DNA from 2 places in the Bradyrhizobium elkanii USDA 76 genome. Region 1 is predicted to be linked to the other one. Evidence: riboswitches for the same ligand, from Rfam matches in the RefSeq annotation. Region 1 holds a riboswitch; the other holds the start of a gene.

Region 1 (6,888 bases):
TTCGCCGACGATGCCGAGCGTGCGGCCCTTGCGCAAGGTGAGGGTAACGTTGCTGGCGGCGGCGACCTCGCGGGCTTTGCCGTACAGCGACCGCTCCCGGTAGACCTTGCTGAGCTCGTTGGCTTCCAGCACCACCGGCTCGGTCGTCTCCGGGCGCGGCGCGCGCGGCACCAGGCTCGGCACCGAGGACAACAGGTTGCGGGTGTACTCCATCTTCGGATTGCGCAGCACGTCCTGCAGCGGGCCGGTTTCGACCAGGCGGCCGTGTCGCATCACCGCGACGCGGTCTGCGATCTCGGCCACCACGCCCATGTCATGGGTGATGAACAGAACAGCGGTGCCGTGATCGCGTTGCAGGTCGCGGATCAAGGTGAGGATCTGCTTCTGCGTGGTGACGTCGAGCGCGGTGGTCGGCTCATCGGCGATCAGGAGCTTCGGCTCCAGAACCAATGCCATCGCGATCATGATGCGCTGGCGCTGACCGCCCGACAGGCGGTGCGGGTAGGAGGAGAAGATGCGCCCCACGTCCGGCAGCCGCACATGCTCCATCATCGCCAAAATCTTCTGGCGCCGCGCGCGGGCGTCGAGATCGGTGTGGGCGCGCAGCACCTCGTCGATCTGGCGGCCGACCGGCACCACGGGATTGAGCGCGGTCATCGGCTCCTGGAAGATCATCGCCATCCGCGTGGCGCGGAGCTGGCGCAGCCGCCGGTCGCTGGCGGTGAGCAGTTCCTCGCCGACCAGCTTGACGCTGCCGCCGGACGGCACCAGCGTGCCCTTCTGCAACAGGCCCATCACGGTGAGCGAGGTGACCGACTTCCCGGAGCCGCTTTCGCCGACCAGGCAGAGCGTCTCGCCTTCACGTACCTGCAGCGAGAGGTCGTCGATGATGCGATGTGCGTCCGTCTTGCGGCCGAGGCCGACGACGAGGTTGTTGATGTCGAGGACGACGTTGGAAGAGTTGGTATTGGTCACTTGCCCTCACGCTGCTTCATGCGGGGATCGAGCGCGTCGCGCGCGGCGTCGCCGATCAGGTTGACGCTGAGAATGGCGATCGAGAGCAGCAGCCCCGGCCAGAAGATCAGCGACGGCTTGACCTGGAAGTAGGCGCGGCCCTCGGCCATGATGTTGCCCCAGGTCGGCGTTTCCGGCGAGATGCCGGCGCCGAGGAACGACAGGATCGCCTCGGTCAGGATCGCGGACGCGCAGACATAGGTGCCTTGCACGATCAGGGGCGCGATGGTGTTCGGCATCAAATGCCGCCACATGATCTTCGGCAGGCTGGTGCCGAGCGAGATCGCGGCCTCGACATAAGGCTCCTCGCGTGCGGTCAGCACCACCGAGCGCACGAGCCGTGCCACGCGCGGGATCTCGGGGATGGTGATCGCGACCATCACGGTCCAGATGCTGGCGCCCGACAGCGACACCACGGCGATCGCGAGCAGGATGGCAGGGATCGCCATCAAGCCGTCCATCACGCGCATCAGCACCGCGTCGACCCAGCGGAAGAAGCCGGCGACGAGGCCGATCAGAAGCCCGATGGCGATCGAGCAGACGGCGGCGCCGAGCCCGATCACCAGCGAGATCCGTGCGCCGTAGATGATGCGCGACAACAGGTCGCGGCCATAGGCGTCGGTGCCGAGCAGATATTGCGCGCTCGACGGCTTCAGCCGCTGCGACGGCGTCAGTAGCAGGGGATCGTGCGGCGCAAGCAGCGGCGCGAAGATCGCCATCAGGATGATGAGGGCGAGGCAGATCGTCGCAACTGCGATGATCGGCGTCGACGTGAGGAAGCCGAACTTGACGCGGAACGGCCGGGTAACGGGAATAGAGGATTCGGGAAGGGTTTCGATCGCCATTGCTCAGTACCGGATACGAGGATCGAGCAGGGTGTAGGCGAGGTCGATCAACAGATTGACCGCGACATAGATACCCGACGTCAAGAGGATCATCGCCTGGATCACCGGATAGTCGCGCGCCAGCACCGCATCGACGGTGAGGCGGCCGATGCCGGGCAGGTTGAACACGCTTTCGGTGACGACGACCCCGGAGATCAACAGCGCGAAGCCGGAACCGATCACCGTGATGACCGGCACGGCCGCGTTGCGCAGCGCGTGGCGCAGCAGCACGCCGGTCTCGCCGATGCCCTTGGCCCGCGCGGTGCGCACGTAATCCTCTCCGAGCACGTCGAGCATCGAGGCCCGCGTCATGCGCGCGATCAGCGCGACGTAGATGAAGGAGAGGGTGCAGGTCGGCAGGATGATGCGCTCGAAGAACGGGCCGAAGCCGGCCGAGATGCTCTTGAAGCCCTGTACTGGAACCCAGCGCAGATCGATCGCAAAGATCTGGATCAGCACATAGCCGATCACGAATACCGGCACCGAGAAGCCGAGCACCGACAGTCCCATCACGAAGCGGTCGATCCAGGTGCCGTGTTTCCACGCCGCGATCACGCCGAGCGGCACCGCCACCAGGATCGAGAGGATGATGGTGGCCAGCGCGACCGAGATCGACGGCTCGAGACGCGGGCCGATCATCTCGAGGATCGGCTTGTTCGAGATCAGGGAGACGCCGAGGTCGCCGTGCAGCAACTTGGCGACCCAGGTATAGAACTGGATGTAGATCGGCTCGTTCAGACCAAGCGAGGTCCTGATACGTTCGAGCTGTTCGGGCGTCGCGTTGTCGCCGGCGAGGATGGCGGCCGGGTCGCCCGGCGTCAGCCGCAGCAACAGGAACACGAACAGAGCCACCACGCCCATCACGGGAATGGCGGCGAGGATGCGGCGAAGCAGATATCCGAGCAAATTTGATCCGTTGGGTTGTGGTCGATGAAGTCCCCAGCGGGACCGTTGCACACCAGACCGTAGCACAGATGGTAGCAGACTCACGGTAGAACTTGAGCAAGTCCCATGCCATCGGTGCTGCGGATTTTGCGGTGCAGCTAATCAGTCCTGTGGGCCGCGATTATTCCTCCGGTGAAGTTCGAAGCAGTCCACTGGAAGGTGGATTGATTTCAGCTTTGCGCGCGTTGGCAGGCACGTCGAGCCCGGCACCGAACGACGGCGCCATCGGCGGCGTGTCGAGGTCGCGCCAATCGTCGATCGCCTGGGCCACCATCTGCGCCGTCGCCGCCGACAGCGTCCAGCCGAGATGACCGTGACCCGTGTTGTAGAACACGCCCGGAATCCGTCCGGCGCGAACCACCGGCATCATGTTCGGCATCATCGGGCGCAGGCCCGCCCATGGCACGACTTTCGACGTATCGATCTCTGGGAAATGATGCCGCACCCAGTCCACCAGCGGTTGAATGCGGTCGGCGCGAATGTCGCGGTTGAAGCCGTTGAACTCGGCGGTGCCGGCGACGCGGAAGCGGTCGGCGCCGAGCCGGCTGGTGACGATCTTCGCAGCTTCATCGAGCAGGCTGACGGTTGGGGCGGCGTTCCGGCTTTGTGGCGCATCGAGCTGCACCGTGATCGAATAGCCCTTCACCGGATAGACATTGACGCGGTCGTTGAGCAGGCTGGCGAAGTGGCGGCTCGCCACGCCTGCGCAAATCACGATCCCGTCCGCTTGCAATTGATGCCGCGTCGCGACCGCAGCTTCATGTGAAGCAGCTTCGTTCCAGCCGATGCGGAAGCCGTCATCGCCGCGTGCGATCGTGTCGACGTCGGCTTCATGGACGAAGCTCGCGCCACGGCGGACGCAGGCGTCGGCGAGGCCGCGGGTGAACTTGTGGATATCGCCGGTTGCGTCCGACGGCGTGAAGAAACCGCCATAGCAGGCCGTCTGCAGCGCGGGTTCGATGACGCGGATTTCGTCCGATGTCACCGGCCGGCGGTCGAGCCCGCCCTGCTGCAGCAGCGTGTTGACCTTGAGGCCGGCTTCGAAGCCGGCCTTGTCGTGATAGACGTGCAGGATGCCGCGGCGCTCGAGATCGAAGGCGATATTCTCGCGCTCTGCGATCGAGAACAGATGCTTGCGCGCTTCGATGGCGAGCTTCGTGGTCTCGATGGTGTTGCCGCGATAGCGCGTGATGTGGCCTACGAACTCGCCGATCCAGGAATATTTGTGCCAGCTCGGCTTCGGGTTCATCAGCAGCGGCGCGTCGCTTCTGAGCATCCAGCGCAGCCCCTTGAGGATGGTCGCAGCGCTGTTCCAGACTTCGGCGTTGCTGGCGGAGAGTTGTCCGCCATTGGCGAACGAGGTTTCCATCGCGGCGTAGCGATGCCTGTCGAGGACAGTCACCTTGTAGCCGCGTTCAAGCAGGGCATAGGCCGTCGTTACGCCGGTGATGCCGGCGCCGATGATCGCGATGTGTGGCATGATAGTTGTCAGGCTCCCGTGGGTTAGAGTCGCCGAACCACCGGTGAAACCGGCATCGGCGCCCCATCTGTCACGGTACCTGAGAGCTTGATCCGCATCGGGCCGGGGCCAGAAGCGAACTATCCCCTTCGGTGGACGTCACGGCCCTTGATGTGCGGCCATGTTCGTCTCTCTCCAGATCGTCCTGACGATACGGTCCTTTTGCCTGAGAGTTTCCGGGGCGGTTGCTCCGTCGGCGCCGAAGGCAACAACACGAATGTTGTCGCTTCGATCTCTCCCGCATCGTCGCGTTGGACGGCCGGACCGTAGGCGAAGCCTTAAAAATGGACAAGGCTAAATTTCGATCCGGCAGTGCCAACGTGTTGTGCAGTGCAATCGATGTCAGTCCAGCGTCGCCAGCAGTGCCGCCATCAGGCGGCCGCGTTCGGCGAGGCTGTCGACCTCGATGTGCTCGTTGAGCGTATGCGCATCGGCGCCGCGAACGCCGAGGCCGTCGAGCGTGGGGATGCCCATCGCGCCGGTGAAGTTGCCGTCCGAGCCGCCGCCGGCGCTGCCGTGCGGCAGATCGAGACCCATCGCTGCCGCAAGGCCTTTTGCCTTTTCGTAGAGCGCCATGGTGCCCGCATCAGGTTCCCACACCGGGCGCGTGACGCCGCGCGTCACCTTGAAGGTGACGTCGTTGGCGGTACCCGACAGTGCCAGCATGCGCTCGACGCCACGATCGAGATCGGCCTGGCGCTTGGCCATGCTGAGCGCTTCGCCGGTGCAGGTCGTCGCGACGCAATTGACCCACTGGCCGCCATGCACGATGCCGACCGAGAAGGTGCAGTCCTCGGTGGTCATGCCGTCGATGGCGATGATCTGCCGCGCCATCTCGCGGATCGCGGAACGCCCGGAAGACAGCGTTGCACCGGCATGGCTGGGCTTGCCCGTGGCTTCCAGATTGAAGCGCGCGATCGCATAGCGGCCGGTGACGACGCCGTTGTTCGGGCGGCCGGGCTCCGGCACCAGCACGTATTTGTTGCGCGCGGCTTCCGCCTCGATGATGTCGCGCGTCGACGGCGTGCCGACCTCTTCATCGGGGGTGAACAGCACCGTGATCGGCAGCGGCGTGGTGAAGGAGGCGCGCGCCAATTGCCTGATCGCCTCGATCGACAGGTAGTTGCCGCCCTTCATGTCGAAGATGCCCGGCCCGAAGCACTTGTTGCCTTCGCGCCGCCACTTCAGCTTCTCGATGGTGCCGACCGGGTGAACGGTGTCCAGATGGCCGGCGATCAGGATGCCGGGCTGGCCCTGTTTCGGATGGGGGAAACGGGCGCGGACGCAGCCCGCGAAGCCCTGGCGTCCGGCGATGCGCTCGATCGTCGCACCCATGATCGCCATCTCGCGGGCGGCGAGATCGAGCATGCGCTCGACCGCGGCGGCGTCCCAGGTCGGGCTTTCGCATTCCACCCAGCTGCGCAGGCCCTGCAGCATCGTTTCGGAATCAAAGGGGAGATTGGCTGGGTTCATCGTTGTTCTCTCTTGTTGTTCTGACGGCGCCGGCATCGCGCGCGCGTTACGAAAATCTCAGCCGACGATTTTGTAAAGCCAAAATCTGGCGTGCGGCCTCATTCGTTTGTGTACGTCCGATGCGGCCTGAAACCGATTGACGCGCTTGGCGCTTGGTGCAAGTCTCGATTTCACAAGCCATACAGCATGTTAGTTCGCCTAAATAACGAACCGCGTGCATAACGAATAAGCCGGCTTTGACCAGTTACACGTCAGGAGAGTTTGCATGTTCCCTATCTCGCGTTGGAAACACCGCACGCTAGCGGCCGCGTTGACGGCGCTCGCGCTGTCGTTCGCGCCGCAGGAATTGTCATTCGCACCGCAGGCGATGGCCGCGGGCAAGACCATCACCGCGGTGATGCATTCGGATCTGCGCGTCATCGATCCGATCATGACCACGGCCTACATCACCCGCGATCATGGCTACATGATCTATGACACGCTGCTGGCGACGGATTCCAATTTCAAGATCCAGCCGCAGATGGCGGACTGGAAGGTCTCCGACGACAAGCTGACCTACACGTTCACGCTTCGCGACGGCCTGAAGTGGCACGACGGCGCGCCGGTCACCGCGGAAGACTGCGTCGCCTCGCTGCAGCGTTGGGGCAAGGTCGACGGCATGGGCCAGAAGCTGATGGACTTCGTCGCGAGCCTGGAGGCGACCGACGCCAAGACCATCACGCTGAAGCTGAAGGAACCCTACGGCCTCGTGCTGGAATCGATCGGCAAGCCGTCGTCGCGCGTGCCGTTCATGATGCCGAAGCGTCTTGCCGAGACGCCGCCGGACAAGCCGATCCCGGAACAGATCGGCTCCGGACCGTTCAAATTCGTGCAGGCGGAATTCCAGCCGGGCGTGAAGGCGGTCTATGAGAAGAACAAGGACTACGTGCCGCGCAAGGAGCCGGCGAGCTGGACCGCGGGCGGCAAGGTGGTCAAGGTCGACCGCGTCGAGTGGGTCACGATGGCCGATGCGCAGACCGCGGTGAACGCGTTGCAATCCGGCGACATCGATTT
Region 2 (6,888 bases), 160 kb from region 1:
CCCTGTGCGCCGGAATTCGGCTGCAGCGAGACCGCGTCATAGCCGGTGATGTCGCACAGCCACTGCTCCAGCCGCTTGAACAGCGCGTGATAGCCTTTGGCCTGATCCGGGGGCGCGAACGGATGCAGATTGCCGAACGCCGGCCAGGTCAGCGGGATCATCTCGGTGGTGGCGTTGAGCTTCATCGTGCAGGAGCCGAGCGGGATCATCGCGCGGTCGAGCGCGAGGTCGCGATCGCTGAGCTTGCGCATGTAGCGCAGCAGCTCGGTCTCGGAACGATGCGTATTGAACACCGGATGGGTGAGGAAGGCGCTCGAGCGCCGCAGATCCTTCGGCAGCGCCTCGTGCGCGCCGGCCTCGATCTCGGCATAGCTGAGCTTGCCGCCGAACACGCGCCACACCGCCTCGACCGTCTCCGGCGTCGAGGTCTCGTCGAGCGCGATGCCGAGCGTGGTCGCGCCGATGCGCAGATTGATCCGCTCCGCCAGCGCGCGGGTGACGAGCTCGATCTGCCTGGCGCCGGCCTCGACGGTCACGGTGTCGAAGAACGCTTCGCTGGTCGGCGCAAAGCCGAGCTTGCGCAGGCCGGCGGCAAGCACGGTGGCGCGGCGATGCACGCTGCGTGCGATATGGGTCAGGCCCTCGGGACCGTGATAGACCGCATACATCGAGGCGATCACGGCGAGCAGCACCTGCGCGGTGCAGATGTTCGAGGTCGCCTTCTCGCGGCGGATATGCTGCTCGCGGGTCTGCAGCGCGAGGCGATAGGCGGGCTGCCCGCGCGAATCCACCGAGAGGCCGACGATGCGGCCGGGCAGCGAGCGCTTCAGCGTGTCGCGCACCGCCATATAGGCGGCGTGCGGTCCGCCGTAACCCATCGGCACGCCGAACCGCTGCGCCGAGCCGATCGCGATGTCGGCGCCGAGCTCGCCGGGCGAGGTGAGCAGCGTCAGCGACAGCAGGTCCGCCGCGACGATCGCAAGCGCGCCCTTGGCGCGCAGCGACGCAATGGCAGGCTTGAGGTCGCGCACCGCACCCGATGTTCCCGGATACTGCAGCAGCGCGCCGAGCACATCGGCGTTGTCGAGCTCGGTCAGGGGATCGCCGACGACCAGCGCCCAGCCCAGCGGCGCGGCGCGCGTGCGCATCACCGCCAGCGTCTGCGGATGCACCTCCTTGTCGACGAAGAACACCTTTGCCTTGACCTGCGAGTGGCGCTCGGCGAGCGCCATCGCCTCCGCCGCTGCGGTCGCCTCGTCGAGCAGCGAGGCGTTGGCGACGTCGAGCCCGGTGAGGTCGCAGATCATGGTCTGGAAGTTGAACAGCGCTTCGAGCCGGCCCTGGCTGATCTCCGGCTGGTACGGCGTATAGGCAGTGTACCAGGCCGGGTTCTCCAAAATGTTGCGCTGGATCACCGCGGGCAAAATGGTGCCGGAATAGCCTTGGCCGATCAGCGAGGTGAACACCTGGTTCTGCGCGGCGAGCTCGCTCATATGCGCGAGCGCCTCGGTCTCGCTCAGCGCCCGGCCGAGATCGAGCGGCGCCTTCTGCCGGATCGAGGCCGGCAGCGTCTCATTCATCAGCGCCTGCAGGCTCGCGGCGCCGACCGTCTCGAGCATCGCGTTGATGTCGCGCGGCGACGGTCCGATGTGGCGGCGGACGAAATCGGTGGCGGCTTCGTTGATCGGCTTGAAGGGCGCGTTCATGGGTGATCCTCGGGGTGATCCTTTAGGCGGTGTGCGCGGCGTAGGCGGCCTCATCCATCAGGCCGCCGAGCTCGCCCTTGTCGGCAATCTTCATCTTGAAGAACCAGGCCTTGCCGCCTGCGTCCGAATTGACCAGCGCGGGCTCGGCGGCGAGCGCGTCGTTGACCTCGACCACCTCGCCGGTGATCGGCGCGTAGACGTCGGAGGCGGCCTTGACGGATTCGACGACCGCGGCGGCCTCGGCCTTCTTCAGGCTGCGGCCGACCTTGGGCAGTTCGACGAACACGACGTCGCCGAGCTGCGACTGCGCATAGTCGGTGATGCCGATCGTGGCGACGTCGCCCTCGATGCGGAGCCATTCGTGGTCGGACGTGTACAGCGTCGTCATGGGGATCGATCCTTTGGCGTTTAGCGTTTGTAGGTATTGGGGACGAAGGGCGTTGCCGCGACCTTCAGGGGCAGCCGCTGGCCTCGCACTTCGGCGAAAACGGTGGTGCCGGCCGTGGAAAGGGCGGTAGGCAGATAGCCCATCGCGACCGGCGCATTGAGGCTCGGGCCGAAGCCGCCCGAGGTCACCTTGCCGATCTGCTCGGTCGAGGCGGCATCGGCGAACAATGCCGCGCCTTCGCGCACCGGGGCGCGGCCGTCGGGCTTCAGGCCGACCCGCCGGCGCCCGGCGCCATCTGCGAATTGCGCGAGAATCTTGTCGGCGCCCGGGAAGCCGCCGGCGCGGGCGCCGCCGCTGCGGCGAACCTTCTGCACCGACCATTCCAGCGCGCCTTCGACCGGCGTCGTCGTGGTGTCGATGTCATGGCCATAGAGGCACAGCCCGGCTTCGAGCCGCAGGCTGTCGCGCGCGCCGAGGCCGATCGGCAACACGTCGGGATTGTCGAGCAGCGCGGTGACCAGGGCTTCCGCCTTGTCCGCGGGCACCGAGATCTCGAAGCCGTCCTCGCCGGTATAGCCGGAGCGCGAGACGAAGCAGTCGATGTCGGCGACGCGGCGCGGACCGGCGTCCATGAATTTCATCGAACTGACATCTGGACAAAGTTTCGCCAGCGCCGATTCGGCTTTCGGCCCCTGCAGCGCGATCAGCGCGCGGTCGGCCAGCGCCACGATCTCGCAGCTATCGGAGAGATGCGCGCGCAGATGCGCCTCGTCCTCTTCCTTGCAGGCGGCGTTGACCACCAGGAACAGGTGATCGCCGAAATTCGCCACCATCAGGTCGTCGAGCAGGCCGCCCTCGTTGTTGGTGAACTGAGCGTAGCGCTGCCGTCCCGGCGCGATGCCAACGATGTCCTGCGGCACCAGTTTCTCCAGCGCGAGCGCCGCGTCGGCGACCTTGCCGGATTTGGCCTTCAGCACCAGCTGGCCCATGTGCGACACGTCGAACAGGCCGGCTTCCTTGCGGGTGTGCAGATGCTCCTTCAACACGCCGGCCGCATATTGCACCGGCATGTCGTAGCCGGCGAACGGCACCATCTTGGCGCCGCGCGCAAGGTGCAGCGCGTGCAGCGGGGTCTGTTTCAGCGGGGAAGTTTCGCTTGCAAGCATCACAGGGCCCTCGCGGTTCCCGTCGGGGACCTATTTCCCCTTGAGAAACCTGCAGAAAGCCCCATCTGTCGCTGTGCCTGAGAGTATTATCCCGTCGGCGGACGCATCGGGGCGAACCCCAGCGTCTCTTTCCAGATGTCAGACGTCACGCGGTCCTTTTGCCTGAGAGTTTCCGGGGCGGTTGCTCCTTCGGCGCCGGCGGTAAGGCCGGTCTCTCCCGACGTGACTAGGTATAGGTAGGTAGAAAACACGGCGCCACCAAGACTGTCAACGCAGCTGCAGCAACTATCCAATGGGCTTTGTGCTGCCGCGGCAAGCCCATGATCCGCCTGCACAGTTTCTGGACACCGCAGCTGGCAATGTCTAAAAGCGTTCGGCCGGAAAATGACGCCTTTTTGCGGCTGGCCGGCCCCTTTTTCCGATTGGATGAACATGAGCAGCGTCAACGACATCAGGTCGACATTTCTGAACTTCTTCAAGGAGAACGGGCACGAGATCGTGGCCTCGTCGCCGCTGGTTCCGCGCAACGACCCGACCTTGATGTTCACCAATGCCGGCATGGTGCAGTTCAAGAACGTCTTCACCGGCGTCGAGAAGCGCTCCTATCAGCGCGCCACGACGTCGCAGAAGTGCGTGCGCGCCGGCGGCAAGCATAACGACCTCGACAATGTCGGCTACACCGCGCGCCATCTCACCTTCTTCGAGATGCTCGGCAACTTCTCGTTCGGCGATTACTTCAAGGAGCGCGCGATCGAGCTCGCCTGGAATCTAATCACCAAGGATTTCGGGCTGAAGAAGGACAAGCTGCTGGTCACCGTCTACCACACCGACGACGAGGCGGCCGGCTACTGGAAGAAGATCGCGGGCTTCTCGGACGACCGCATCATCCGCATCCCGACCTCGGACAATTTCTGGGCGATGGGCGACACCGGCCCGTGCGGTCCGTGCTCCGAGATCTTCATCGACCGTGGCGAGCACATCTGGGGCGGCCCTCCGGGCAGCCCGGAGGAGGATGGCGATCGCTTCCTCGAATTCTGGAACCTCGTGTTCATGCAGTACGAGCAGGTGACGAAGGAGGAGCGCGTGGCGCTGCCGCGTCCCTCGATCGACACCGGCATGGGGCTGGAGCGCATGGCCTGCATCCTGCAGGGCGTCGAGAGCGTGTTCGAGACCGATCTGTTCCGTAACCTGATCGATGCGGCGGCGTCGGCCCTCGGCCACGGGCCGAGCGAGCAGAACCTGGCCTCGTACCGCGTGATTGCGGATCATCTGCGCTCGTCGGCGTTCCTGATCACCGACGGCGTGCTGCCGTCGAACGAGGGCCGCGGCTACGTGCTGCGCCGGATCATGCGCCGTGCGATGCGCCATGCGCAGCTCTTGGGCGCGAGCGAGCCGCTGATGCATCGCCTGGTCTGGGCGCTGGTCCGCGAGATGGGCCAGGCCTATCCGGATCTGGTCCGCGCCGAGAAGCTGATCGAGGAGACGCTGCGGCTGGAGGAGACGCGCTTCCGCAAGACGCTGGCGCGCGGCCTGTCGATCCTCGACGAGAAGAGCGCCGGCCTCAAGAAGGGCGACATGTTCGACGGCGACACCGCGTTCACGCTGTACGACACCTACGGCTTCCCGCTCGATCTGACGCAGGACGCGCTGAAGTCGCGCGGCATCAGCGTCGACCAGGCGTCGTTCACCGACGCGATGGAGCGGCAGCGCGTGAAGGCGCGCGCCTCCTGGGCAGGTTCGGGCGAGGCGGCGAGCGAGGCGATCTGGTTCCCGCTGCGCGAGAAGCTCGGCGCGACCGAATTCCTCGGCTACGAGACCGAGAGCGCGGAAGGCGCGGTGACGGCGCTGATCAAGGACGGCGCCGAGGTCGAGAGCCTGAACGCCGGCGAGAGCGGCGCGATCGTGCTGAACCAGACCCCGTTCTACGGCGAGTCCGGCGGCCAGGTCGGCGATACCGGCGTGCTGACCGGCGAGGGCGTCAAGTTCCGCGTCTCCGACACGCAGAAGAAGGCCGGCGATCTGTTCGTGCATCTTGGCACGGTGGAGCAGGGCACGCTCGGCGTCGGCACCGCACTGCAGCTCGAGGTCGATCACAGCAGGCGCTCATCGATCCGCGCCAACCATTCGGCGACGCATCTGTTGCACGAGGCGCTGCGCCAGGTCCTCGGCGATCACATCGCCCAGCGCGGCTCGCTGGTCACGCCGGACCGGCTGCGCTTCGACTTCGTGCATCCGAAGCAGATCACACCGGAAGAACTAGCCCGGATCGAGGACATCGCCAACGATGTCGTGCTGGAGAATGACGAGGTCACGACCCGGGTCATGGGCGTCGACGATGCCCGTGAGGCCGGCGCCCGCGCGCTGTTCGGCGAGAAGTACGGCGATGAGGTTCGCGTCGTGTCGATGGGCAAGGGTGCCCGCGATCACGGCCAGAACGCGCTTGGCTGGTCGGTCGAGCTCTGCGGCGGCACCCATGTCCGCCGCACCGGCGACATCGGCATGATCTCGGTGACCAGCGAGGGCGCGGTCGCGTCCGGCGTGCGCCGCATCGAGGCGCTGACCGGACATCACGCGCGCAAGCATGCCAACGACACCATCGCGCTGGCCAAGACCGCGGCGCTGGAGCTGCGCACCACGATCGACGACGTGCCGGCGCGCATCGCCGCGCTGATGGAGGAGCGCAAGAAGCTCGAGCGCGATCTGTCTGACGCCCGCAAGAAGCTCGCGATGGGTGGCGGCGGTGCGTCCAACGGCGCCGCCTCAGCCGTTCGCGAGGTCGGCAACGTCAAGCTGCTGGCACGCGCGGTCGAGGGCGTCGAGACCAAGGATCTCAAGAGTCTCGTCGACGACGGCAAGAAGCAGATCGGCTCGGGCGTGGTCGCGATCGTCGGCGTCACCGAGGACGGCAAGGCCGGCATCGTGGTCGGCGTCACCGCCGATCTGACCGCGCGGTTCAACGCGGTCGAGCTCGTGCGCAAGGGCTCCGAAGTGCTCGGCGGCAAGGGCGGCGGCGGCCGCCCCGACATGGCGCAGGCCGGCGGCCCCGACGGGGCCAAGGCCAATGCCGCACTGTCGGCGATCGAGCAGGCCATGAGTCAACAGGCATCGGCCGGCGCCTGACGGAGAGGCTGATGGTGGCGACGGCTCCGCTCAAGCCCACGATCAACGATCCCAGGCTGCGCGACCGTCTCTACGATCTGCTCGAACGCCATGACCTGCCGCATTCGGGCGGCTCGCATTTTGTTCGGCTCGTCATCGCGGTCATCGCCGTCGACGTGCTTGCGGCGATCCTGGGGTCGGTGCCAGAGATCGACGCGCAGGTCGGCTGGCTGCTCAGGGCGATCGAAATCGCGGCGGTCATCGCATTCGCGCTGGAATATGCCGCGCGCCTCTGGAGCGTGGTCGGTCACTCGCTGCGCGACATGACGCCGGCGCGGGCGCGGCTGGAATACGCCTTCTCGACGCTCGGCGTGATCGACCTGCTGGCCTTCCTGCCGTCGGCCGTCGCGCTTGCGGTTGGTGACAAGACCGCGCTGGTGCTGTTCGGCATGCTGCCGTTCCTCAAGCTGGTGCGCTATTCGACCGCAATGCGCTCGCTGCTGGCGGCGCTGCATGCCGAGCGGCGCAC

What was found. Region 1 has a riboswitch for glycine ahead of JEY66_RS18700 (D-amino acid dehydrogenase). Riboswitches for the same ligand answer to the same signal wherever they lie in the genome.
Region 2: linked by a shared signal. The riboswitch ahead of gcvT (glycine cleavage system aminomethyltransferase GcvT) and the one ahead of JEY66_RS18700 (D-amino acid dehydrogenase) in region 1 are both predicted to bind glycine.

The regions. Positions count from the first base shown of each region.
Region 1 is NZ_CP066356.1:3,877,616-3,884,503, forward strand. It holds gene JEY66_RS18685 (ABC transporter ATP-binding protein) at 1-975, opposite strand, end outside; gene JEY66_RS18690 (ABC transporter permease) at 972-1,859, opposite strand; gene JEY66_RS18695 (ABC transporter permease) at 1,863-2,804, opposite strand; gene JEY66_RS18700 (D-amino acid dehydrogenase) at 2,965-4,323, opposite strand; glycine riboswitch at 4,389-4,503, opposite strand; glycine riboswitch at 4,507-4,613, opposite strand; gene JEY66_RS18705 (M20/M25/M40 family metallo-hydrolase) at 4,705-5,835, opposite strand; gene JEY66_RS18710 (ABC transporter substrate-binding protein) at 6,101-6,888, shown strand, end outside.
Region 2 is NZ_CP066356.1:3,715,080-3,721,967, forward strand. It holds gene gcvP (aminomethyl-transferring glycine dehydrogenase) at 1-1,706, opposite strand, end outside; gene gcvH (glycine cleavage system protein GcvH) at 1,729-2,094, opposite strand; gene gcvT (glycine cleavage system aminomethyltransferase GcvT) at 2,115-3,260, opposite strand; glycine riboswitch at 3,402-3,490, opposite strand; gene alaS (alanine--tRNA ligase) at 3,693-6,380, shown strand; gene JEY66_RS17920 (cyclic nucleotide-gated ion channel) at 6,392-6,888, shown strand, end outside.